One region of the Aggregatilinea sp. genome, then DNA from elsewhere that is predicted to be linked to it. Evidence: riboswitches for the same ligand, from Rfam matches in the RefSeq annotation. Region 1 holds a riboswitch; each other region holds the start of a gene.

Region 1 (6,941 bases):
GTAGACAGCGGCGCTTTGGTCGGCACGCTGACCGAGGGGGCAGGCTGAATCGTGCTGGCGCTGTCGGCTTCGGCGCTGGGCGGCGTGCTGGCGGGCGTATCGGTCGCGTTCGGAGCGGAGGTCGCCCACGCCAGCGGCGTCCCGACGGTCGGGCTGGCCTGTGGCGCCGGGTTGGTGGTCATGTTGCACGCAGCGAGCACCAGCGTCAGGCCCACGCAGCAGGCCCACCCGCGTCGCAGTCGATTGATCATACGCGTTACTCCTGAAGCCCCCACCCACGTGTTATTTCGCCGCGTATTGTAGCTTATGTTCCCATCCCGCACATATCCCAGCCTGTTACACGCCTGCCCCGCCGCACGACATGGGATATACTCGCAGCAATAACGATTTGAGCGAGAACTTTGAGGAGCGACAACCTTATGAACTACCGCGAATTGGGGCGTACCGGCTGGTCCGTGTCGGAAGTGAGCTTCGGCGCGTGGGCGATCGGCTCGGCGTGGGGCAAAGTGGACGACAACGAATCGCTCGCCGCGCTGAACACCGCCATTGACAACGGCGTGAACTTCATCGACACGGCAGACGTCTACGGCGACGGGCACAGCGAAAAACTGATCGCCAACGTGCTCAAGGGCCGCCGCGAGCAGGTCTACGTGGCGACGAAAGCCGGGCGACGCCTGCCGAAGCAGGTCCCCGAAGGCTACACGCGCGAAAACCTGACCGCATGGATCGAGCGCAGCCTGCGCAACCTGGAAACGGACAGCCTCGACCTCGTGCAGCTTCACTGCCCGCCGACCGCCGTCTACTACATGCCGGAGATATTCGGCATCATGGACGACCTGACGCAGCAGGGCAAGATCAAACACTACGGCGTCAGCGTGGAAAAGGTCGAAGAGGCGCTGAAGGCCATCGAATTTCCCAACGTGAAGACGGTGCAGATCATCTTCAACATGTTCCGCCACCGTCCCAGCGATCTGTTCTTCCCCGAAGCGAAGCGGCGCAAGGTCGGTATTCTGGCGCGCGTGCCGCTGGCGAGCGGCCTGCTCACCGGCAAGATGACCGCCCAGACCACGTTTGCCGCCGACGATCACCGCAACTTCAACCGCGAGGGCGAGTCGTTCGACAAGGGCGAGACGTTCTCCGGCGTGAACTACGAGACGGGCTTGCAAGCGGTCGAGGAACTGCGCGCGCTCGTGCCGGATAACGCGACGATGGCCCAGCTCGCGCTGCGCTGGATTCTGATGTTCGACGCGGTGACGTGTGTCATTCCGGGGGCGAAGCGGCCTTCGCAGGCGCTGGATAACATCCACGCCGCCGATCTGCCGCCGCTGACCGCCGCGCAGATGGACACCGTCCGCGACGTGTACGACCGCCTGATCCGCCCGCAGGTGCATCACCTCTGGTAGCGGGGAGGCAGCGGTTAGCCGTTAGCGATTGGCGGTTAGCTCAAAGCGGGGCATTTTGTAGGGGCGTATTGCGATACGCCCCTTTTTCGTGTGGCGTACACGGTGAAAAAAATCGGGCGGGTTATCGTAGAAACCTCACCCCCGGCCCCTCTCCAATCAAGTTGGAGAGGGGAGACAGGCGGCGGCCAACAGGGTTTTGTGGAGGCGGATCACAGCCCCGCCCCGGCGGACCTAATCCCTGTTCCATGGCCCCTATTCCCTACCGCCCCGTCCCGGCAAGCGCGTGCGACGGGTGCGGCGCGGCATCCGCGCTGCCGGTGATCGCCAGCCGCAGGAAGCCCGTGATCGGGTCGTGGTAGGGCTGCACGTCCACGCAGTACACCTCGGCCAGCAGATCCGGTGCCAGGACGGCTTCGGGCGTGCCCTCGGCCAGCACCGTGCCGTGATGCAGCATCACCAGCCGGTCGCAGTAGCGCGCGGCCATTTCCAGGTCGTGCACGGCCACCGCCGCGCCGAGCCGGTCCTGCGCGACGAGGCGGCGCAGCAGGTCCAGCACGCCCAACTGGTGCTGCACGTCGAGGTTAGCGGTCGGCTCGTCCAGCAGCAGCACGCGCGGCTGCTGCGCCAACGCCCGCGCGATCAGCACGCGCTGGCGCTCACCGCCGCTCAGCGTATTGATCAGCCGCGCGGACAGGTGCGCGGTGTCGGTGCGTTCGAGCGCGAACTGCACGATTTCCCGGTCACGCCCGGTTTCGATCTCGAAGCGGCCCAGGTGCGGGCTGCGGCCCATCATCACGATCTGCTCGACGGTGAACGCAAAATCCAGCGCCGTAATCTGCGGCACGTGCGCCACGATACGCGCGATCTGCCGCGTGGAATAGCGGCGCAGCGGCTGGCCGAGCAGCGTCACCTCGCCGCCGACATCCGTCCACAGCCCGCCGATGGCCTTCAGCAGCGTCGATTTGCCCGCGCCGTTCGGCCCGACCAGTCCGACCAGTTCCCCCGCCGCCACGGAAAACGACACGCTTTGCAGCAGCGTATTCTCATCGCGCCGCACCGTGATCGCGTCCGCACGCAGCAGCGCGGCATCGCTCGAATGGCCGTTGGAATGCCCGTTCTTGGGGCGGGCGGAGTTGAGCTTAATCATGGGCCGGTTCCTCGGTGGCAATCATCGGAAGGTCGGGAAATGCCTGCGGATACAGGGCGTACGCCACATCTTCGACGCCCTGAGCAATGTACTGGCTGACGTTGGTCATGTGCGCGGCGTTGATGGCATATACGCGGCCCTCCTGCACGGCGCGCAGCGTGCCCAGTGCCGGGTCGGACGTGAACCACCCGAGTGGATCGTCTTTCCCGCTGAACCACCCGCTCACCAGCACCACGTCGGGATCGGTGCTCAGCACGAATTCGGGATCGACCAGCGGGTACGCCTCCAGCCCGGCTTCGGCCACGACGTTCACGCCGCCCGCCAGATTGATGATCTCGTCCACAGTGCTGCCGGGGCCGTACGTGATCCCGCCCGGCTCGTAATAGAGCACGCGCACCGGGTCTTCGCCCGCCACCGCATCCTGCACCGCCTCCAGCCGCGCGTCCATCTCCGCGATCAGGGCGTCGGCGCGTGTTTCCTCGCCGGTCACTTCACCCAGCAGGCGGATGTTGGCGCGGATCTCGTCCACGCTGTTGAACTCGGACAGGGCAAAGACCGGGACCTGCGCGTCTTCGAGCTGTTCGAGCGCGGCGGGGTTGCTGTAACTCGCCATCACGACCAGATCCGCGTCCAGGCTGATCAGCAGCTCCGGGTCGCCGGACAGATCGGTGTGCTCGATGCCGTCCAGCCGGTCGCTGATGTTGCTGATCGCCGGATCGTCCGCGAAGTACGACACGCCCAGCAGCCGGTCCGGCCCGACGAGATCGAGCAGGATCTCGTCCGAGCCGAGCGTCACGGACGCGATGTGCTGCGGCGGCGTATCGAGCGTCATCTCATGGTCCATGCCATCGACCACCGTGCGCGGAAAGGCCGCCTCGGCCCCGCAAATCGACTCGAACGACAGCGCAGGCGGCGGCGCGGCGCTGGTATCGCTGGTGTTGCGCCACCACCAGCCCTCGACATCGCCCTGCTGCACCGCATACGCCGACGCCCCGGCGATGCTGAACTGCCACGTCCCCGCGTCGCTCAGGTGGAAATAGGACCAGTAGGTGCACGGACCGTCGCCTTCGCACTGGCAAAAGCACGAGTCGCCGGGCGGGGTGCAGCCCACACCGTCCAGACGGCAGACCGTCGCGCCCATCGAGCTTTGCTCGGCCAGCGTATCCAGCCCGGTCGCTTCCAGCGCGTCGAGGCCGGTAGGCGCGTTGCCGTCGAGCGTCACACAGAACGTCTGGACGCTGCCGTCCTCGCCCTGTACGATGACGCCCGCCTGGATGGTGGGATCGTCGCCCTGCGCGCGGGCGATCCCGCTCCCCAGCAGCGCCCCGGCGATCAGCGCCACGCCCAATACGGCGGAAAATAGTTGGCGGACGGTCATCCTTAAAACTCCTTGTAAGCGATCAGGCTTGAGCAGTTGGCGATTCACCAGGCGCGCTCTTCAGGTAACACTTGCACGATGCGTAGGAGCAATTCGTGAACTGCCCCTACCGGGCGGGTTGATGCGGTTTGGTAAATAACTCGTCCGCACCGCGACCTCACCCCCGGCCCCTCTCCAATCAAGTTGGAGAGAGGAGACAAGCACGGCCCCATAGTCCGTAGGGGCGGGGCTTGCTCCACCCGGCTCTCGCCGGTTGCCGCCCCGCTCGTCATGCCGTCGGCGGGTAGGGTTCGTAGGGGCAATTCATGAATTGCCCCTACCGGGCGGGTTAAAAACCCGCCCCAACAGGCTCGCCGCAAACGTCGCTCTACAACATGGCGATGCGGCGGCGGTTGCGCCACAGCAAAAACACGAAAAACGGCCCGCCGACCAGCGCAGTGACCGTCCCGACCGGCAGCGTCTCCGGCGCGATGATCGAGCGCGCGAGCGCGTCCGCAAACACCAGAAATGCCGCGCCGCCGATCAAACTCGCAGGCAGAAGCACGCGGTGATCGGGGCCGATGATCAGGCGCAGGATGTGCGGCACGACCAGCCCCACGAACGCGATGGTGCCCGCCACGCTCACGGCGGACGCGGTCAGCAGGCTGCTGAGCGCCAGCAGGATCAGGCGCACGCGCGACACGTTGACGCCCAATGACTGCGCGCTTTCCTCCCCGATGGTCAGCAAGTTCAACTCGCGGCTGTACAGCAGCAGCAGCACCGCCGAGATCAGGATCGGCCACACAGCGATACGGAAATATGCCCAGCCGCGCCCTTCCAGGCTGCCCACCACCCACGACAGCACCGATCGCGCTGCGCCCGCATCCGATGTGCGCAGCAGCAGCACGGACGTCAGCGCACCCAGCACGGAATTGAGCGCGACCCCGGCCAGCAGCAGCGCCGCCAGATTGGTGCGTCCCTGCTGGAGCGACAGCCCATAGACCAGCAGCGCGGCCAGCCACGCCCCGACGAAGGCGGCCAGCGGCACGCGCCACAGCGCGTTCGATAGGGGGCCGCTCGTCAGAAGCCACAGATCTCCGGCGGCGGCCTGCGTCATGACCAGCACCACGCTGAACGACGCGCCCGCGCTGATCCCGATGATGCCGGGGTCCGCCAGCGGATTGCGGAACAGGCCCTGCATCACCGCGCCCGCGCAGGCCAGCGCCGCGCCGACCAGCGCCGCTACCATCAGCCCCGGCAGGCGCACGACGGTCACGATGCGATACGTGGCCGAGCCTGCGTCAAGGCTGTGATGCAGCCCGACGTATTGCAGCAGGGACTCCGCAACGTCACGGTAAGGGATCGAGGTCGAGCCGACCGACGCGGCGTACACCATCGCCGCCAGCAGCAGGAGCAGCAGCGCGCCGCAAATCAGGAGCAGGCGGGGCAAAATGCCCATCCCCGCCAATAAAAAGGCTGCGCGTGGACGTTCGGCAGCGTTGAGGGAAGAAGCCACGGTCGATCTCGTTTCACACGGCCAAACAGAGTCAGGGTGCTTCGCCTGGGAGGGATCGAAAAACCCGGCCATGTGGACCGGGTTGGAACGCCTGTACCGGGGAACCGGTGGAGCGACAGCTCCGGAGTAGCTCCAACCCCTCACCGCGAAGGTCGAAACTCGGATTCCTCTGTGGCGGGCGACCGGGCTTGAGGGCGCGTTGTTCACCCTGTTACCGTTGCGGGTCAGCGCAGGACTTGCACCTGCTTCGCCATCGCGGAGTTTCACCGCGACGCTTTGCCATCCGGGGCATAAGCGCCACATAGGAAGACGATATGCCCTTACAATAGCGCCACACGCGCAAACATGCAAACAACCGTCCGTTTCGCTCCTCGCGCCCCGACCGTTCCGCCGCTCTCGATTTCAAACCCATTTGAGGGAAAACTCTCCATTAGAACACCAGGGGTGTATGATCGAAGATGTACAGGTGCTCTAACGCGGAGGAACGAACGTGACAAAACCAAAAGTGGTGGTCGTGCAGGCGGCATCAGTCGATGGCCGGTTAACCCTTTCCCCCGATACCCTGCTGATGGCCGCGATGGATCGCTGGGTGGCGGTCGCGGGCGCAAGCGAAGTGTTCCTTAACACGCTGAAACAGACTTACCAGCCCCAGGCACAGCTTGAGGGCAGCGGATCGTTCATGTTGGAGAGTATGACGCCCGACCCGCTGCCGCCCGCCGACGGCGATCTCGCCGCGCTCTACGACGACTTCCTGCCCGCCGAGATCGTGAACCAGCCGGGGCGGCGCTGGTTTACGGTGGTGGACAGCCGGGGACGTATCCGCTGGATGTACAAAGAGATGCCCGGCGAAGACGGGACGGTCTGGTATGCGCTGCTGCTCGTCTCGCGCCAGACGCCGCCTTCCTACCTCGCCTACCTGCGCCGCGAGACAATCCCGTACCTCGTCGTGGGCGAGGATCGGGTCGATCTGGCCTGCGCGCTGGATAAGCTCAACACGCTGCTCGGCGTCACGACGGTGATGTCAACGGCGGGCGGCACGCTGAACGGGGCGCTGCTGCGCGCCGGGCTGATCGACGAGGTGAACATCGACTTCTTCCCCGGCCTGATCGGGGGCCGCGCGACGTCCAGCCTGTTCGATTCGACCGAGCTGGGGCCGGACGACATCCCCACCCGCCTCAACCTGATCTCGGCGGAGGCCCAGCCGGACGGGCACGTCTGGCTGCGCTACGAGGTCGCGCCGCGCTGACGGTCGAGACGCGCGCCAACGAGGGAAGCCGCAGGGCCGGGAACGTTCCGGCCCTGCGTGCGTTTGGCGGGTCGGCGGCCCGTATTGGAGTGCGCCGCAAAAAGCCAGATCGCGTATACTTAATGAGTAGGAACTTAAAGTTTATTTTCACTCACTGATCCCGTGGAGATAGAACCGCATGTTAGTCAAAGACCGTATGTCCGTGAATCCTATCACCGCGCTGCCGGAGACGACGCACAAACAGGCCGTCGAGCTGATGCGCGAGAATCAAA
Region 2 (8,734 bases), on a different contig from region 1:
CTACTTTCTGGCGGTGTGGGGCCGTACGTGGCGGTGGCACTATTTGCTGCGCTCGATCAAGCCGATTTCGCTGAAGGCGCTGTTCCCGGTCGTGGTGATCGGCTACATGGGGAACAACGTCTATCCCTTCCGCGCGGGTGAAGTGATCCGTGCATATGTGCTGAAACGCAACGAAGGGGTGAACATCCCTGCCAGTCTGGCGACGATCGTCATCGAGCGCATATTCGACGGGTTGGTGATGTTGATCTTCGTGTTCGTCGCGCTGCCCTTTGCGGATTTCAACGAAGACTGGCTGCGCAACGTGGTCGTGCTCTCGACGCTGCTGTTCTGGGGCGCGTTCATGGTGTTTCTGGTGATGGCGCTGCGTCCCGAGCGGACGCGCCAGCTTTATATGTGGCTGTTCGACCGGCTGCTGCCGAACCGTTTTCGCGTACCGGTTCAGGGCTTGGCCGATCACTTTATGCTGGGGCTGGAAAACCTGCGCCACCCGCGCGACGTGTGGATGACCCTGGTATCCTCGATCTTCATCTGGCTGACGGAAACGACCAAATACTGGTTCGTGATGCACGCCTTTGACTTCGAGGTCAGCTTCTTCGTGCTGATGGTCATGACTGCCGTGGTGAATCTGGCGACGACGCTGCCGTCCTCGCCCGGTTATGTCGGCACATTTGATACGCCGGGTATTGCGACGCTCAAGGCCTACGGCGTCAGCGAAACGATTGCCGCGTCGTATACGCTGGTGCTGCATGCGGCGCTGTGGTTGCCGATTACCCTGTTAGGGTTTTACTATCTTTACCGTGAGGGGCTTGGATGGAGCGACTTCCGCCGCGCACAGCAAGCGGCATCCGAAGACCGTGCATCCGAGCAGCCTATCGCTCTGGAAGGTGAGGCAAGAATCGGATGACGCAGCAGGTGGCGATCATTGGCGCGGGGGCGGCAGGGCTGGCGGCAGCATATGATCTCAGCCGTGCCGGGGCTGCCGTCACCATCTACGAAGCCGGGCCAGAAGTGGGCGGTCTGGCGGCGGGCTTCCGCGACGAAGGCTGGGAGTGGACGCTCGAAAAGTTTTACCATCACTGGTTCGCTAACGACGATGCCGTGTTAGGGTTGGTCAAAGAACTGGGAGTCGGGGACAAACTGCTGTTTCCGCGCCCGATCACGTCGCTGTGGCTGGACGGCAAGATTTACCAGATGGACCGTCCCAACATCGTGACGGCTAATCTACGCCTGCCGATTTCGCTGCTGGCGAAAGTTCGCTACGGGCTGACGGGCCTGTACCTGCGGTTTTTCGACCGTTGGCAGCCGATGGAGCGCGTGACCGCCGATCAATGGCTGCGGCGCACGATGGGCCGCGAGGCGTACGAGCGCGTCTGGCGCTCGCTGCTGATCGGTAAGTTTGGCCGCGTGTACGATCAGGTCAACATGGCATGGTTCTGGGCACGGGTTTACAAGCGCACGCCGCGGCTGGGCACGTTCGCAGGCGGCTTCCAGGCGTTTTTGGAACTGCTCGCGGCGCGTGACCGGGAATTGGGCGTCAAGATCTGCCTGAATACGCCCGTCGAGCGCATCGAGCAGCGGCCCGAAGGCGGCCTGACGGTGACCGTGGCCGGGGAACCGCACTCGTTCGACGCGGTGATCAGCACCAGCTCGCCGCACATCATGCAACGTCTCGCGCCCGGCCTGCCCGCCGCGTATCAGGATAAGCTCGGCGCGCTGAAAAGTATGGGCGCGGTGGTGGTTGTGCTGGCGTTGAAGCACCAGCTTTTGACCGACGGTACATATTGGCTCAGCCTGCCTTCCGATAACCCCGACAAGTCGAAATCAGAGTTTCCGTTTCTGGCGCTGGTGGAACACACCAACTATATGGATCGCGCGCATTATGGCGGCGATCACATCGTCTACTGCGGGGATTATGTCGAACCGGATCACGAGTATTTTTCGATGAGCGACGAAGCCCTGGTCGAGCATTTCACCGGGGCGCTGAAGACGTTCAACCCCGCGTTTTCGCCGGATTGGATTCGGAAGTCGTGGGTCTTCCGGGTGAAGTATGCGCAGCCGATTCCATTCGTAAACCATTCACAGGCCATCCCCGATCTGCGCACACCGATACCGGGGCTGTATTTCGCCAGTATGAGTCAGGTTTACCCGTGGGATCGCGGGACGAATTATGCGGTCGAGATGGGGCGTAACGTGGCTTCCATGCTGCTGCAAGATCAAGGCATGTCTCAATCCGGCGCATAACATTCAACATATGTGACATTCCTTATCCGTTCCAGTTCTGTTCAGTTGATCAGCCGTAACGTGCCCACCGTGGGGTAGGGGCCGGTGCGGTGAGTGTCTAGACTCAGTGAGGATCAATCTATGAAGAACATCACCGTTGTTGGGGTCGGCTACGTCGGACTGGTGTCCGCGGCTTGTTTCGCCGACCTGGGTAACTGTGTGACGGCGCTCGATATCAACGAGGAGCGCATCGCCAATCTGCGCAAAGGCGTCCTGCCGATTTACGAGCCGGGCCTAGGCGAGATCGTCGAGCGTACGATGCGCGCCAGGCGCCTGTTCTTTACGACGTCCTATGACGAAGCCCTGAAGGATGCCGAATTTGTGTTTATCGCCGTGGGCACGCCCGAGGGTGTGGACGGCGAGGCGGATCTGCAGTACGTGCGCATGGCGGCGGAAAGCATCGCCAAGGCTATGACGCACCCGCTGGTGATTGTGAATAAGTCCACTGTTCCGGTTGGTACGGGGGACTGGGTGGCGGACATTGTGCGCGAAAGCCAGCCCACGTCCGTGCCATTCAGCGTGGTGAGCTGCCCCGAATTCCTGCGTGAAGGCTCGGCCATCACCGACTTCTTCAATCCCGATCGCACGGTGCTCGGCTCGACGGACATGGAAGCCGCCGAACGCGTGGCGCAGCTTCACCTGCCGCTGCGCGCCACGATCATGGTCACCGATCTCCGCACGGCGGAGATGATCAAGTACGCCTCGAATGCGTTCCTGGCGACGCGCATTAGCTTCATCAACGAGATGTCTAACATCTGCGAGGCGCTGGGCGCGGACGTGAAAGAAGTGGCGCGCGGCATGGGCTATGACAAGCGCATCGGGCATCACTTCCTCGAAGCCGGGGTAGGGTATGGCGGTTCGTGCTTCCCGAAGGACGTCAAGGCCCTGGCGCACATGGCGCAGGTGCATGGGCGTCATCCGCAGTTGCTGCAGGCCGTGATGGACATTAACGCGTTCCAGCGGCATCACGTGCTGACCAAGGTCGATACGCTGCTGGATGGCCTGGAAGGGCGCACGGTGGCACTGCTGGGGTTGGCGTTCAAGCAGAACACCGACGACATGCGCGATGCGCCGTCGATCACGATTGCGGAGCAGCTTCACGCGCAGGGCGCGGTTGTGCGTGGGTACGATCCGGTGGCGATGGATGTCGCCAAGCGCATCATGCCGTTCATCGAGATGTGCGAGGACCCGTATGTGCTGGCGCGCGGCGCAGATGCGCTGATCGTGATGACGCCCTGGAACGAGTTCAAGCACCTTGATATGAAGGCCGTGAAAGAGGCGATGACCACGCCGGTGATGATCGACGCGCGCAACCTGTACGAGCCTGCCGAGATGCGCAGCGTGGGCTTCACCTATCGCGGCATCGGGCGCGGCTATAACGGCTAAAAAGCCTGAATCCCCGGCAGACGGGGGCATACATGGTCATTTTACGCAGGGATGCCACGGATCGGCATCCCTGCTAAACTTAGGGCACAAGACGGTCGGCGCTGTAGTGGAAGGACTTGGAATGCCAGGTGAGGGGCACGGCGTAACCCGGCACATACTCGACAACGGCCTTACCATTTTGCTCAAAGAGGTGCACACCGCGCCGGTCATCAGCTGGTGGGTCCTATACCGCGTTGGCAGCCGCAACGAGCCGACCGGGCACACCGGCATCTCCCACTGGGTCGAGCACATGATGTTCAAGGGCACGCCAAAGTATCCCGCGGGCGTGCTGGATAAGGCCGTGGACCGCGAGGGCGGCATCTGGAACGCGCAGACCTCGTATGACTACACCGCCTACTTTGAAACGATGCCTGCCAGCCGGATCGCGCTGGCGCTGGAAGCCGAAGCCGACCGGATGCAGAATGCCGCGTTCGATCCCGACGAAGTGGAATCCGAGCGAACGGTGATCATCTCCGAACGCCAGGGATCGGAGAACTCGCCGGGCTTCTGGCTGTCGGAAGCGGTGCGTGCGACGGCCTTCCGCGTGCACCCGTACCACCACCAGATCATCGGGGACATGGCCGATTTGCATACCATGACCCGCGACGATCTGTATACCCACTACCGGACCTTTTACGCACCGAATAATGCCATCGCCGTTGCCGTGGGCGACTTCGACAGCGCCGAGATGCTGGCGCAGATCAAGGCGCTGTACGGCTCGATTCCGGTAGGCGCCGCGCCGCCGCTGTTCAACCGCCCGGAGCCGCCGCAGCAAGGCGAACGCAGCGTGCGCGTGGAGCGCGAAGGCAGCGCGGCGACGATCTTCACCGCGTACCGCGCGCCCGCAGCGACCGATCCCGATTGGTTCAAGCTGGCTCTGGTAGACAGCATCCTGGCGGGCGCGAGCGCACCGGGGGGTGATGGTATTGGCAACAAGACTTCGCGCTTATATCGCGCGCTCGTCGAGACGGAACTGGCGGCATCGGTGGGCGGCGGACTGTACCCGTCGATCGATCCCTACCTGTTCAGCGTCATCTTGACCGTGCGTGATGGTCGCCAGATCGAGGAAGTGCAGGCCGCGCTGGATGCCGAAATCGACCGGCTGGTGGCAGGCGATCTGACGCAGGCCGAACTGGACCGGGCGAAAAAGCAGGCGAAAGCGCTGTTTGCGTATGGCACGGAAGGCGTCACCGGGCAGGCGTTCTGGTTGGCGTTCTCTGAGAATTTTTCCGGCTACGAGTGGTATCTACACTACCTGGATCACCTCGATGCAGTGACCCTGGACGATGTACAGGACGCCTCACGCCGGTATTTCCGCCGCTCGCAGCGAACGGTCGGCTGGTTTATCCCCACGAACAGCGGGCAGGAAGGCTGACGCAATGACATTACCTGTTGAATCCCTGCCGGGGCCGGATGATATTATCCGGCGTGAGCTGTCCAACGGCATTGTGGTGCTGGTGCGCGAGAACTTCAACGCGCGTTCGGTCGTGCTGGCCGGGTCGCTGGATGCAGGCGCGGCGTTCGATCCGCCTGATGCGCACGGACTCGCCGCTATCACGGCGTCCGCGCTGCTGCGCGGCACGGAGACGCGCGACTTTGCGGCCATTCACGAGTTGCTGGAGAGCAACGGCGCGAGTCTGTCGATCAGCGGCGGGCTGCATACGGTCGGGTTCTCCGGCAAGGGACTGGCCGAAGATCTGCCGATGCTGTTCGATCTTGTGGGAGACGCCCTGCGACATCCGGCTTTTCCCACGGGGCAGGTGGAGCGGCTGCGCGGTGAAATCATCACCGGACTGAAGATCCGTGAAAAGGACACGCGGTATATGGCCGCAAGGACTTTCCGCGAACTGGCGTATCCCGCAGGGCATCCTTATAGCCGCCAGCCCGAAGGGCGGTTGGCGACGGTGGCGGCCATCACGCGTGACCAGATGTCCGCGTTTCACCGCACCCATTACGGCCCGCGTGGAATGCTCGTGGTGATCGTCGGCGCGGTGAATGCCGAGCGCGCGCTGTCACTGGTCGAGGAGACGTTCGGCGCGTGGGAGAATCCCGATCAGCCTGCAATGCCGCTGGCGCCGGACGGTGTTGGGTTGGACGCGGCGCGCACGCAGACGATCACGTTGCCGGACAAAAGCCAGATCGATCTGGTGCTCGGTGTGCCGGGACCACCGCGCCGCGCCGACGAGTGGCAGGCCGCGACCCTGGCGAACGCCGTGCTGGGCGTGTTTGGGATGTACGGACGCATCGGCGCGGAAGTACGTGAAAAGCGTGGGCTGGCCTATTACAGCTACAGCCGCCTCGATGGCGGTATGGGGCCGGGCCCGTGGCGCGTAATCGCGGGGGTGAATCCGGCGAACGTCGAGCGGGCGCTGGAGGCCATTCGCGGCGAGATCCGGCGGATCGTCAGCGAGCCGGTTCAGGAGTCAGAGCTGGCGGACGTGAAGGCGAATTTCATCGGGCGGCTGCCGCTCCAGCTTGAGACGAACGAGGGCGTGGCTGGCTCGATCCTGTCGATGGAGCGCTACGAATTGGGGCTGGACTACCTGCGCCGCTATCCCGATTTGATTGTATCGATCACACCGGAGGCGGCGCTGGATGCCGCGCAGCGTTACCTGGACCCGGACGTGTACGCGCTGGCGCTGGCCGGGCCGGAACTGCCGGACTTTTCCGAAAGCGCCCCCACTGAGGCGCAGTCGGAGGCGTAATGCTGCGTATTGGCGTGGACCTGATCGAAGTCGAGCGCGTCGAGCGCGTGATGAACCGGTATGGCGATCGGTTCTTCGAGCGGTTTTTTACGCCTGCCGAGCGCGCGCAGTGCAAGGATCTTCCCGTGCGGTTGGCGGCGCGCATCGCCGCGAAAGAAGCGGCAGCGAAGGCGCTGGGAACCGGCATTGGGGACGTGCGTTGGATCGATATCGAAGTGTCGTCTGACGATCGCGGCGCGCCGCACCTGCATTTGCACGCGGCGGCAGCGGAACTCGCGCAGGAACTCGGGCTGTGCGAGTGGCAGATCAGCCTCAGCCACACGGCGGAACATGCCATCGCGTTTGTGGTCGCCGTGGGAAATGGAGCCGCTTCGCAGGAGTAGACCATTGTAACCCCCCGCGGCTCGCGTTATACTTCCTGCCATTGTCTAACAACTATGAAACGTCCAGGTGACGAACGCCCGGAAGCGTTCGTCGTAATGGGGGAAGCCGGTCCAAGTCCGGCGCTGTCCCGCAACTGTTGTGCGAGGAGTTTCACAGCCTCGCAGAGCCAGATTACCCGCCTGGACCGCCATATACATTACCCATCTCTCGCGGATCGGAGGTGATTCATGCTGTTCTCAGCGAGCTAGAACAGCGCCTTTCTTAACCGTCGGGAAAGGCGCTGTTTTTATTGGGCTCACTTTCCCCTGCATGTTGTCTTTTTTCAATTTCGAGGAGCATGATCCTGATGAAACGTTCTCATCTGTTGAGCACTATTGTGGCGCTGGCGCTGATCCTGGCGCTGGCGATCCCTGCGTTCGCGCAAGACGATACCGATCCCGCGCTGGCGGCGGTTGATTACCTGGATTCGATCCAGAATGCGGATGGCGGCTTCCCGACCGGCTACGCGCCGGAAAGCGATCTGACGACGACGGCAGACGCGATTATCGCGTTTGTCGCGGCGGGTGAAGATCCTAATGCGGTGCTATCGCCGGACATGGCAAATCCGTACTACTTCCTCGGCCAGCAGGTTGAGGCCGGGAACGTCACGGCTGCCGGGCAGGTTGCGAAAGTCGCCAATGCGGTCATCGCGGGCGGCAAGGACGTCACGGCGTTCGGCGGGCATAATCTGGTGAACGATCTGCTCGCGCTGCAGGACGAGAGCGGCCTGTTCGGAACCGGCGCGTTCGATCACTGCCTGGCGCTGACCGCGCTGGAAAACGCGGGCGTCGAGCTTCCTGAAGGCGCGGTGGATGCAGTTATCAGCGCGCAGACGGAAGACGGCGGCTGGGGCTTCGGGCCGGATCAGCCTGCGGATAGCAACACGACCGCGATCTGCGTGCAGGCGCTGGCCCTGACGGATCAGGCGGACGCGGTTGACGCGGCGCTGGCCTACTTCGAAGCCATTCAGAACGAGGACGGCGGCTGGCCGTACCAGAGCCCGAGCGACTACGGCACCGACAGCGATGTGAACTCGACTTCGGTCGTGGTTCAGGCACTGCTGGCGGCGGGCGAAGATCTGGCCGACTGGAATACCCCGCAGGACTGGCTGCTGTCGTTGCAGACGGAAGAAGGCGCGTTCGGCTACCAGACGGCCATGCCTGACGCGAACATTCTGGCGACGATCGCTGCGATCCCGGCAGTGGAAGGCGTTACGCTGACCGCGTGGGCGCCCATGCCCGAAGCGGAATAACGCCGGTTCGGAACATACACTAAACACGAGGGGCATGCAGACGACCGCATGCCCCTTTCTTTTTTGGACTTGTTGCGGCTGCATATGGGGGCTAGAATCAGCCGCATGTGAGGTTTATCTAGCGCTTTCGCTGCCACAGGATGCCATACACATGACGGATACCCTACCGAAGATGATGAAGGCCGTGGTGAAGGCCAAACGCGCCCCTGGCCTTGAACTGACCGAATGGCCTGTGCCGGAGATCGGCCCCGGAGAAGTACTGGTGAAGGTCCGTGCCGCGTCGATTTGTGGGACGGACCTTCATATCTATAAGTGGGATGAGTGGGCGCAGAACCGCCTCAAGCCGCCGTTTGTGGTCGGTCACGAGATCGCGGGCGAGATCGCGCAGGTTGCCGATGACGTGACGAGCGTGAAGGTGGGCGATTACGTCTCGCTGGAAAGTCACGTCGTGTGTAACGAATGTTTCTATTGCAAAACCGGACGCGAGTATATCTGCGAAAACACGAAAATCCTGGGTGTGGATCGTGACGGCGGATTTGCCGAATATGTCGCTGTGCCCGCCCAGAATGCGTGGAAAAATCCGCCCGATCTGCCGCTGCGCATTGCGGTGATCGAAGAAAATTTCGGCAACGCCGTGCATACGGCCATG
Region 3 (8,734 bases), on a different contig from region 1:
TGCGGCGCGTGGACGATACGCTGCGCTATGAGGGGCTGCTGTTCAGTACCAATTTCCGGTGGGGCTTCGAGCCGCGCCTGTTCCAACCCGTGCTGCCCAAAAACTGCATCCACCGCATGCTGCCCGGCGAACCGGTGAACGCGCTCATGGAGGCATGGCACCAGGCGGCGCGGGAGACGGCTGCATTCAACGATTGGGGGCTGCGGCAGTGGTTCGAGGCCAGCGGGCACGCGCTTGCCGCGCGTGGGTTCCGCGTCGATGGGCGGCGCAAGCTGCTGCGGCGCGGCTTCCTGCTGTGGAAGGACGATCCCCGCGCCGACCCGGTGATCCCGCTGTGATCGCGCCTCGGCTCAGGCCGAACTGTCCGCGGCGAGGCGGTTGGCGGCGTCGAGTTCGTCGGGCGTGTTGACGTTCAGGAGCGACAGCCCCTGCGGATCGTACTGGCGCGTTTCCGGCTCGTCCAGGTAGCGCACCTTCACCAGATCGTAGAAGCCGAACAGCTTCAGCCGTCCCTCTTCGATGCGCTGGCAGATGGCCGGGATGCACGTTTTGGCGTACACCGCGAGCGTGCCCTGCGGCAGATCGCCCACGCGCGGCGCGATCACGTCGTAGGGGCCGGACGGCTCCGCCCGCACGGCGCTCATGTGACGCATCAATGCGGGACTGACGAACGGCATATCGCACGCAACGATCAGCACCGCCTCGGTGCGGCTGTGGTGCAGCGCCGTCAGCACACCGCCCAGCGCTCCCTTGCTGGGGATGAGATCGGGATAGATGGGCAGGTTGAGATGGGCATATTCCTCGGCGTGGTTGGTGATCAGGATCGTTTCGTCCACGCCGGGGATCTGCGCAGTGCGCTCAAGAATGTGTTCGATCAGCGGGCGATCTTGCAGCAGTACGAATGCTTTGTTTCGTCCCATGCGCGAGCTTTTGCCGCCCGCCATGAGTGCTACGGTTAATCCTGCCAACTTCCACCACTTTGTTAGTCTACTGAACGTACGCGAACGCTTAAAAGCATAGCGCATCTTGAGAGGGATGTCAGGTGTAAGTGTGCACTTAAAATGCAGCGGCCTGGGAGATACAGTCGACTGTAGGGCGGGGAAAGTTCGTCACGCGGACTTTTGCCGGATAGGTCAGCCGGGGTAGAGTTTGTCGTTGACGATGGTCAGCAGTTCCGAGGCTTCAAACGGTTTGGTGAGGTAGTTGTCGATGCCCAGCGACAGCCCCTGCTCGATATCCGTGCGGCTGGCTTTGGCCGTCATAAACACGAAAGGGATCGACGCGGTGGCCTGTGACTGCTGGAGCCGCGCCAGCGTACCGTAGCCGTCCAACGCGGGCATACGGATATCGCAGAAGATCAGGTCGGGCTTATGTTCCTGGGCGGCTTTCACACCGTGGATACCATTATCCGCTGCGATAACGATGTGGCCCTCAAGCTCCAACAGCCTGCGCAAAGTGCGCTGGAGCACTAACTCATCTTCGATGATCAGGATGGTCGCCATTCGTTCGACTTTCAGCATTTCGGGCGTACCGGATCGTTGTCTGCGGTCATGCCGGGCGGTTTGCGCTGGCCGGAGCCGCATGCGTCACGATATTGGCACATCACAGCCTCCCGGTAATTCTTAGCTAGCAAACGGGTGCGTCGATGAGTGCTAGGCACCTTGCTATAGGCTAACTTTGAGGTTGTGAAAACCTGAGAAACTAACTTTAACATATGATGAATAACCAAGCCTTAAAAATTTACATTTTATAGTTGTAATTAATTTGTTATTGGGCAGACTCGCGCCATTTACCGTGCGCGGCTGTGCTGCCTGACCAATTTTCGCTGTGGGGCCGGTGCTTCCGCGCGTGGCGAATAATTACAATCATCACTGGACAAATTTGCCCCTCAAACGGAAAGTAGAGGCAGTTTGTATCAGGATTGTGGCGGAAATCCAGGACATGAAGCGACCGAATATCTGGGAAACGTTCTGGCTGTGGGCGGGCCGCGTGCCGCTGCGCACGAAGATCATCGGCATCGTGATCGCGCCGCTGCTGATCCTCGGCACGACGATGGCGTGGTGGGTGCGCAACGAGCTGGGCGGCTGGCTGTCCTACCTGCTAAGCGAGGAGCGCGTCGCTCAGGCGATGTCGGTCGGCATGCGCGGCGTGTTCATCGTCACGCTGATCGCGGCGGTGTCCGGCCTGGGCATCGCGTGGTTTCTGACGTGGCTGCTGTCGCGCCCGATCCTGCAAATCACCCACGTGGCGATGAGCGTCAAGAACGGCGATCTGTCGCTGCGCGCGCCGGTCTGGGCCAACGACGAGATCGGAGACCTGGGGCGCGCGTTCAACGCGATGATCGACAGCCTCCAGCGCTCGCGCGGGGATCTCGAGCGCTCCAACCAGCAGCTCACCGAGCGTAACAACGAACTGGGCGTGCTCTACGATCTGGCGCGTATCGCGGGACGCCCGCATACGCCCGGCTCGGTGTTGGGATACAGCCTGCGCCGCAGCCTGGACGTGATCGAGGCGGACGCGGGCATGGTCATCGCATTCGCCGGGGAAACGCTGGCGATCGCGGCGAGCTTCAGCCTGTCGCAAGTCTTTTTGGAAGCAAGCACGCACGATCTGGCGTCGGTGGCGTTTTTCCGCGCGCTCACCGAGCGGGACGAGATGTGCTATATCCCCGACATCGCCACCTATCCCGCCGCGCCGGAGCTGCTGGTGTCCGCGAGCCAGCGCGAGGGGCTGGTCGCGTACGTGGTGATTCCGCTGCTGTCCAAAAATTCGGTTCTGGGCGCGCTGGCGATCCTCAGCGCGCAGCCGATGGTGCTCGACGAGCGCAACCAGCGCCTGCTGGCGGGCATCTGCGGCCAGCTCAGCGTCACGATCGAGAACAATCACCTGTGGGAAGAACTGAAGCAGAAAGAACGCCTGCGCGCGCAGCTTTTGAACAAGATCGTTTCCGCGCAGGAAGAGGAGCGCCAGCGCATCAGCCGCGAACTGCACGACGAAACGGGCCAGGCGCTGACCTCGCTGCTGATCCAGCTCAAAATTCTGGAGCGCCAGAATACACTGGACGCGATGAAGGCCCAGGTGCAGGAGATGCGCGACGCGACGGCGCAGACGCTGCAGGAAGTGCGCCGCCTCGCCGCTGACCTGCGTCCCGCCGCGCTGGACGACCTCGGCTTGATGGCTGCGCTCGAAAGCTATACGGAAGAATTTTCGCGGGCGACGGCGATCCCGGTCACGTTCCAGGCGCCAAGCCTCGAAAACGTGCGCCTGCCGCACAACGTCGAGATCACGCTGTACCGCGTCATTCAGGAATCGCTGACGAACATCGCGCGCCACGCCGAGGCGACCCGCGCGGAAGTGTCGCTCATGCTGGAACGCAGCGCGATCCGCGCGCTGATCGTGGATAACGGCTGCGGCTTCGACATCGAGCGTACGCTGGGCGCGGACGAGCGCGGACTCGGGTTGTTGGGGATGCAGGAGCGCATCGAGTTGTTAAGCGGTACGCTTAAGCTGGAATCGCAGGCCGGACAGGGCACCCGCATCCAAATCCATTTGCCCATCCCAGAAGAAACTTAGCAGGGTTGATATGCGCAAAGAGACAATTTCGATTCTACTGGCGGACGATCATGCGGTGCTGCGCGCCGGGCTGCGCGTGCTGTTGAACGGCGAGCCGGATATGACCGTGGTGGGCGAGGCAGGCGACGGCGAAGAAGCGCTGCGCCAGATCGAAACGTCCCGGCCCGACGTGGTCGTGCTCGATCTGTCGATGCCGGGGCTGAGCGGGTTGGACGCGCTGGAGCGCATCACCACCCAATATCCTGAGACGCGCGTGCTGGTGCTGACCATGCACGCCGACAAACAGTACATTCTGCGCGTGCTGCAATCGGGCGGCGCAGGCTACGTGTTGAAAAGCGGCGCGGACACGGAGCTGATCCACGCCATCCGGCACGTGTCGGCGGGCGGCTCGTACCTCTATCCCGACGCGACGCAGGTGCTGCTCGATGAATATCGCAAGAACCAGGAACAAACCGAGCTGGACAGCCTGGAACTGCTCAGCGAGCGCGAGCGCGACGTGCTGAAGATGATCGCGCTGGGCTACAGCAGCCGCGAGATCGGGGAGATGCTGTTCATCAGCCCCAAGACGGTCGATACGTATCGCCAGCGGGCGATGGAGAAGCTCGGCCTGGAAACGCGCGCCGACATCGTGCAGTACGCGCTCAAAAAACGCATGCTCGATGCAGACTAAACCTTTCGGGACAGACCGCGAGTGACTTCAATGCCTCCTTCCCCTCAGGATCGCCCATCCGAACCCACCGACTACGTGCTGAAGGTCGAACGCGCGCCGCTGTACATATGGCTGGCGCGTCTGACCTGGGCGATCATCGTGCTCGTGCTGCTGGAATTTGACATCACAAGCTGGCAGGAGCGAGAGCCGCACGCTGCGATCCTGGCGACGGCGCTGCTGACGGTGCTGGTGCTGGCCGGGATCATCGTGGAGGTGGTTCGCCATGTCGAAGCACGCTCGCCCTACCGCCAATCCGCGCCGCTGCCCGACGATGAGCCTGTGGCCGAGATCGTCGAGCCGTTCGCCGTGGAGCCGGATCTGTCCTATTCACCGCACGCTCACAGCCATATCGAGGACGCCTCATGAGCGATGAATTGAAGATCAGCCGCCGTGATTTTTTGAAAAATCTGGGCATGGCCGGGGTCGCGGCGACTGCCGCCGGGTCTACGGGCCTCACGCTGGCCGGAGAAGTCTTCGGCAGCACAACGTCCGGCGGGGTGTACCGCCGCCCGTGGTGGGTGCGCGAAGTGGATGAGCCGACGACGGGCATCCGTTGGGAGCAGATCAAGCGCGTGGATGCCTCGCGCGATACGCTGTTCGGCAACGTGTTGGGCCGCTTCGCCACGCCGGAAGAAAACCAGCGGCTGCTCCAGGTGCGCGAGGACTTGCTGTTGGAACGCCTGAACTCGGAAGAACCGGGCTACACGCTGAAGGATCAGGCGCTCGAAAACGCCATGCGGCAGTCGCGCGGGATAATCCCGCGCAGTTTCCTCGGCGCGCAGTGGGCCATGACGCCGGAACAGCGCGGGGTCGCGCGGTGGGAAGGCTCGCCGGAGGACGCCGCGCACATCATCAAGGTGGCGCTGCGGCAGATGGGCGCGGCCAGCGTCGGGATCGTGCACCTGGACGAGCGCACGCGCAAGCTGATTTACGCGGTCGATACCGACGGCAAGCGCATCGAGTTCGAGGACGTCGAGCAGGCGTACGAGACCGAGGACAAGCGCGTGATCCCCAACCGCGCCGAGTGGGTGATCGTGTACACGGTGCAGATGTCGGAAGACGCGCTGCGCCGCGCGCCGACCAAGATCGCGGAGTTCGGCACGCAGACCAGCTACCAGCGCGGGCTGCTGGTTCAGAATGGGCTGCAAGAGTTTTTGCGCGGCCTGGGCTATCAGGGCCTGGGCGAGCAGACGTTGAACGGCCTGGGCATCGCTCCGGCGCTGGCGGTGATGGCCGGGCTGGGCGAGCTGTCGCGCCAGAACCGCGTGATCACGCCGGAATATGGCCCGATGGTGCGCGTCTTCAAGCTGGTCACCGATCTGCCGCTGGCGGCGGACCGGCCCATTGACGCGGGCATCACACGCTTCTGCAAGACGTGCAAGAAGTGCGCCGAAGCCTGCCCGCCCAGCGCGCTCAGCTTCGACACGGAGCCGGGCTGGGAGCCGGTGGGCGAGTGGAGCAACCCAGGGCATCAGGCGTGGTTCGAAAACTCGCTGCGCTGCCGCCGCTTCTGGTACGAAGAAGCCGGGACCAACTGCGGCATTTGTTTCGCCGTGTGCCCGTTCACCAAGCAGGGCAAGAGCTTTATGCACCAGTTCGTGCATATGCAGATCGCAACTGCCCCCGTCATCAATTCCCTGACGCGCAGCATGGACGACGCCTTCGGCTACGGTGTCCGCAAAGACCCGACCGAGTGGTGGAATCTCGACCTGCCCGAATACGGCATCGACACGACGAAAGGGAAATAAGCGCCCCGCTGTCATCTTTTTGCGCACGCGCCTGTCAGCAAATTCCCGACAGGCGCGTGCGCAATCAAGGGCGTTTTCCTGACACACGTTCTTCCCCCTCCTGACAGACAAGCCCGGCCCCTTTTTGCATAATTATTTCATCAGCAGTAAATGACGCTGCGATAACGGTTAGGTGAAGGGTATCGCGCGTCAGGGGGAAAACCGGTGCAAGGCCGGTGCTGGGCCGCAACTGTAAGATCGGGCGTTTTGCCCGGTCGAGCCAGAATACCCGCTGCAACGTCTTATCTCTACGAGCCTAGAGAGCTGGGTTATTCCGAACAGGAATAAACCGGCTCTTTTTCGTTTTGGAGGAAGGGAACCCATGGCAACGTATTCGTACCGCTGCCGCGACTGCCAAACCCTATTCCAGGTTCAGAAGCCAATGGCCGAGATCGACGCGGAAACATTGTGCCCCGCCTGCGGTGCAGCCGAGACGCAGCGGTTGATTTCGGCAGTAGCGGTGTTCTCGTCGAGCGCCGATGGTCAGCGTCGCGCCCTGGCTGGCGCGCCGAGCTGCGGCAGTTGCGGGATGGCTGCAACGGGCTGCACGAGCTGCGGCCCGCACTAATCGTCCGGTAATTCCGATCGGCTAAATAGTCTTTATCCGTTCAATGTCGCTGAAGGAGATTCAATATGCCGTTCAATCTTAACCGCCGCGAGTTTTTGAGGGACATGGGGCTGCTCGGCCTGGGCGCTACCACGGCCAGCCTGGGGCCGATTGCTGCCTTCGGTGAAGACTGGGGCGATAAGGCAACCATCAATTCACGCCCGTTTTACGTGAAGGAAGTGGATACCCCCACGGTCGAGATCGACTGGGCCGCCATCTACCGCTTCAACGAGCGCGACACCGTGCGTCGCGGTCTGGCGAAGTACGTTGGTGAGGACGAGGCCACACGCATCACAGGGATGCGCGAGAGCAATCAGAACAAGTTCGCGCTCGAAGGTCGCCCCGGTTATTCGATCCGCGACATCGCCATGTACGCTGCGTCGGGGATTGGTGCGACCCAGTCGTTCCTGCCGCCGGATAACATCAGCACGCCGGAAGATCGTGGCGTGCCGCGTTGGGAAGGCACGCCGGAAGAGAACTCCGAGATGATCCGCTCGGCCCTGCGCGCGTTCGGCGCGGCGACCGTCGGCTTCGTGGAGTTGGAAGAAGAGACCACCAAGAAGCTCATCTACTCGATTGACCCTGACGGCAAGGAACTGGTGTTCAAGGAGCAGGACCAGCCGGAAGAAGACGAGACCACCCGCGTCATCCCCAACAAGTGCCGCTACGTCATTGTGTGGACCGTGCAGATGTCTGCCGAGCAGCTTCAGCGCGCTCCCACGCCGCTGGGCGCCGCGACCACCAGCCTGGCCTACTCGCAGAACCGCGCCATCCAGAGCCGCCTGCAGGGCTTCCTGCGCAGCATCGGCTACCTGGGCCTGGGCGAAAACGAAACCAACGCGCTCGGTATCGCGCCCGCGTTCGGCGTTATGGCTGGCCTGGGCGAACTGTCGCGCCTGAACCGTCTCGTCACGCCGGAATACGGTCCGATGGTCCGCGTCTTCAAGATGGTCACCGACCTGCCCGTCGCGCCGACCAAGCCGATCAACGCCGGGATCATGAACTTCTGCAAGACCTGCAAGACCTGCGCGACCTACTGCCCGTCCGGCTCGCTGAGCCTCGAATCCGAACCGTCCTACGAGACGCAGGGCGGCTGGAACCGTGGCGGCGTGAAGACCTGGTACGAAAATTCGGTTACCTGCCGTACGTACTGGGGTGAAGTGGGCACGAACTGCGGTATCTGCTTCTCGGTCTGCCCGTTCGCGGTCAAGAACAAGGCGCTCATCCACTCGATGGTCAAGGGCGTTATCGGCACCACCCCGATCTTCGACAGCGCGCTGGCCAGCATGAGCCGCACCGCGTACATCAGCGAAGACCTCGGCCAACCGCAGAAGGACTGCGAAGAGTGGTGGAAGCTCGACTACTCCGAGCTGGGCTACGACACGACCATGGGCCACCAGGACGCATAGCGCGCGGCGCTGCGGATAAGAAAGGATAACCGACCAATGTTGTGGTTAATTCTGGGTATTCTGATCGGCGCGGGGTTCATCTTCCTCGCTCATCGTTCCGAATTTAAGCTGGCGTGGTACGATTACATCATCCTCGCCGTGTCCATCGTGTTCCTGCTGCTGGCGATCGCGAACTTCAGCGGCTCCCGCGCGGAACTCGAATACAAGGCCGCGAACATCCTGCTGCTGTCGTTCGGTGTGCCTGGCCTCATCCTGATGGCGGTGGTGGGTGTACGCGCGTGGCGCAGCTACCAGACGCTGACGGCGAAGAGCGCCAAGTAAGCGACTGACGCCTTATCTGCCGGGCGGCGCGCAAGTGCTGCCCGGCTCAGAGCGTGTCCGGAAACCCTCATCCCCCGGCCCCTTCTCCCTCAGGGAGAAGGGGAGCAGAACAGCAGAAGGTGCTTGCCGCGAGTCACGAAAAGGGGAGTAAAGCCGCTTTCCATACACGCTCTCAGTTACCTTCCCCGCGCCGTTCGCTTTGAGCGGGACAGCGGGGCCGTTGTTTCATAGAGTGTGTCCGGAAACCCTCATCCCCCGGCCCCTTCTCCCTCAAGGAGAAGGGGAGCAAGACAGCGGAAGGCGCTGGCGGTGAGTAACGCGACGGGGT

The links. A riboswitch is a leader RNA that binds a small molecule or an ion and turns the genes downstream of it on or off. The one in region 1 is predicted to bind cobalamin.
Region 2: linked by a shared signal. The riboswitch ahead of V7116_RS00200 (prenyltransferase/squalene oxidase repeat-containing protein) and the one ahead of V7116_RS24735 (FecCD family ABC transporter permease) in region 1 are both predicted to bind cobalamin.
Region 3: linked by a shared signal. The riboswitch ahead of V7116_RS12140 (FmdB family zinc ribbon protein) and the one ahead of V7116_RS24735 (FecCD family ABC transporter permease) in region 1 are both predicted to bind cobalamin.

What each region holds. Positions count from the first base shown of each region.
Region 1 is NZ_DAISHJ010000178.1:584-7,524, reverse strand. It holds partial or broken gene V7116_RS24755 (hypothetical protein) at 1-251, opposite strand, end outside; gene V7116_RS24750 (aldo/keto reductase) at 420-1,403, shown strand; gene V7116_RS24745 (ABC transporter ATP-binding protein) at 1,663-2,550, opposite strand; gene V7116_RS24740 (ABC transporter substrate-binding protein) at 2,543-3,928, opposite strand; gene V7116_RS24735 (FecCD family ABC transporter permease) at 4,296-5,423, opposite strand; cobalamin riboswitch at 5,580-5,740, opposite strand; gene V7116_RS24730 (dihydrofolate reductase family protein) at 5,914-6,669, shown strand; gene V7116_RS24725 (CBS and ACT domain-containing protein) at 6,848-6,941, shown strand, end outside.
Region 2 is NZ_DAISHJ010000001.1:31,536-40,269, forward strand. It holds gene V7116_RS00170 (lysylphosphatidylglycerol synthase transmembrane domain-containing protein) at 1-904, shown strand, start outside; gene V7116_RS00175 (NAD(P)/FAD-dependent oxidoreductase) at 901-2,241, shown strand; gene V7116_RS00180 (UDP-glucose dehydrogenase family protein) at 2,362-3,666, shown strand; gene V7116_RS00185 (M16 family metallopeptidase) at 3,788-5,080, shown strand; gene V7116_RS00190 (M16 family metallopeptidase) at 5,085-6,410, shown strand; gene acpS (holo-ACP synthase) at 6,410-6,793, shown strand; cobalamin riboswitch at 6,842-6,991, shown strand; gene V7116_RS00200 (prenyltransferase/squalene oxidase repeat-containing protein) at 7,141-8,085, shown strand; gene tdh (L-threonine 3-dehydrogenase) at 8,237-8,734, shown strand, end outside.
Region 3 is NZ_DAISHJ010000034.1:25,220-33,953, forward strand. It holds gene V7116_RS12105 (hypothetical protein) at 1-338, shown strand, start outside; gene mobA (molybdenum cofactor guanylyltransferase) at 351-1,025, opposite strand; gene V7116_RS12115 (response regulator) at 1,134-1,520, opposite strand; gene V7116_RS12120 (HAMP domain-containing protein) at 1,942-3,573, shown strand; gene V7116_RS12125 (response regulator transcription factor) at 3,584-4,243, shown strand; gene V7116_RS12130 (hypothetical protein) at 4,274-4,648, shown strand; gene V7116_RS12135 (reductive dehalogenase) at 4,645-6,030, shown strand; cobalamin riboswitch at 6,179-6,320, shown strand; gene V7116_RS12140 (FmdB family zinc ribbon protein) at 6,392-6,637, shown strand; gene V7116_RS12145 (reductive dehalogenase) at 6,703-8,085, shown strand; gene V7116_RS12150 (dehalogenase) at 8,122-8,406, shown strand.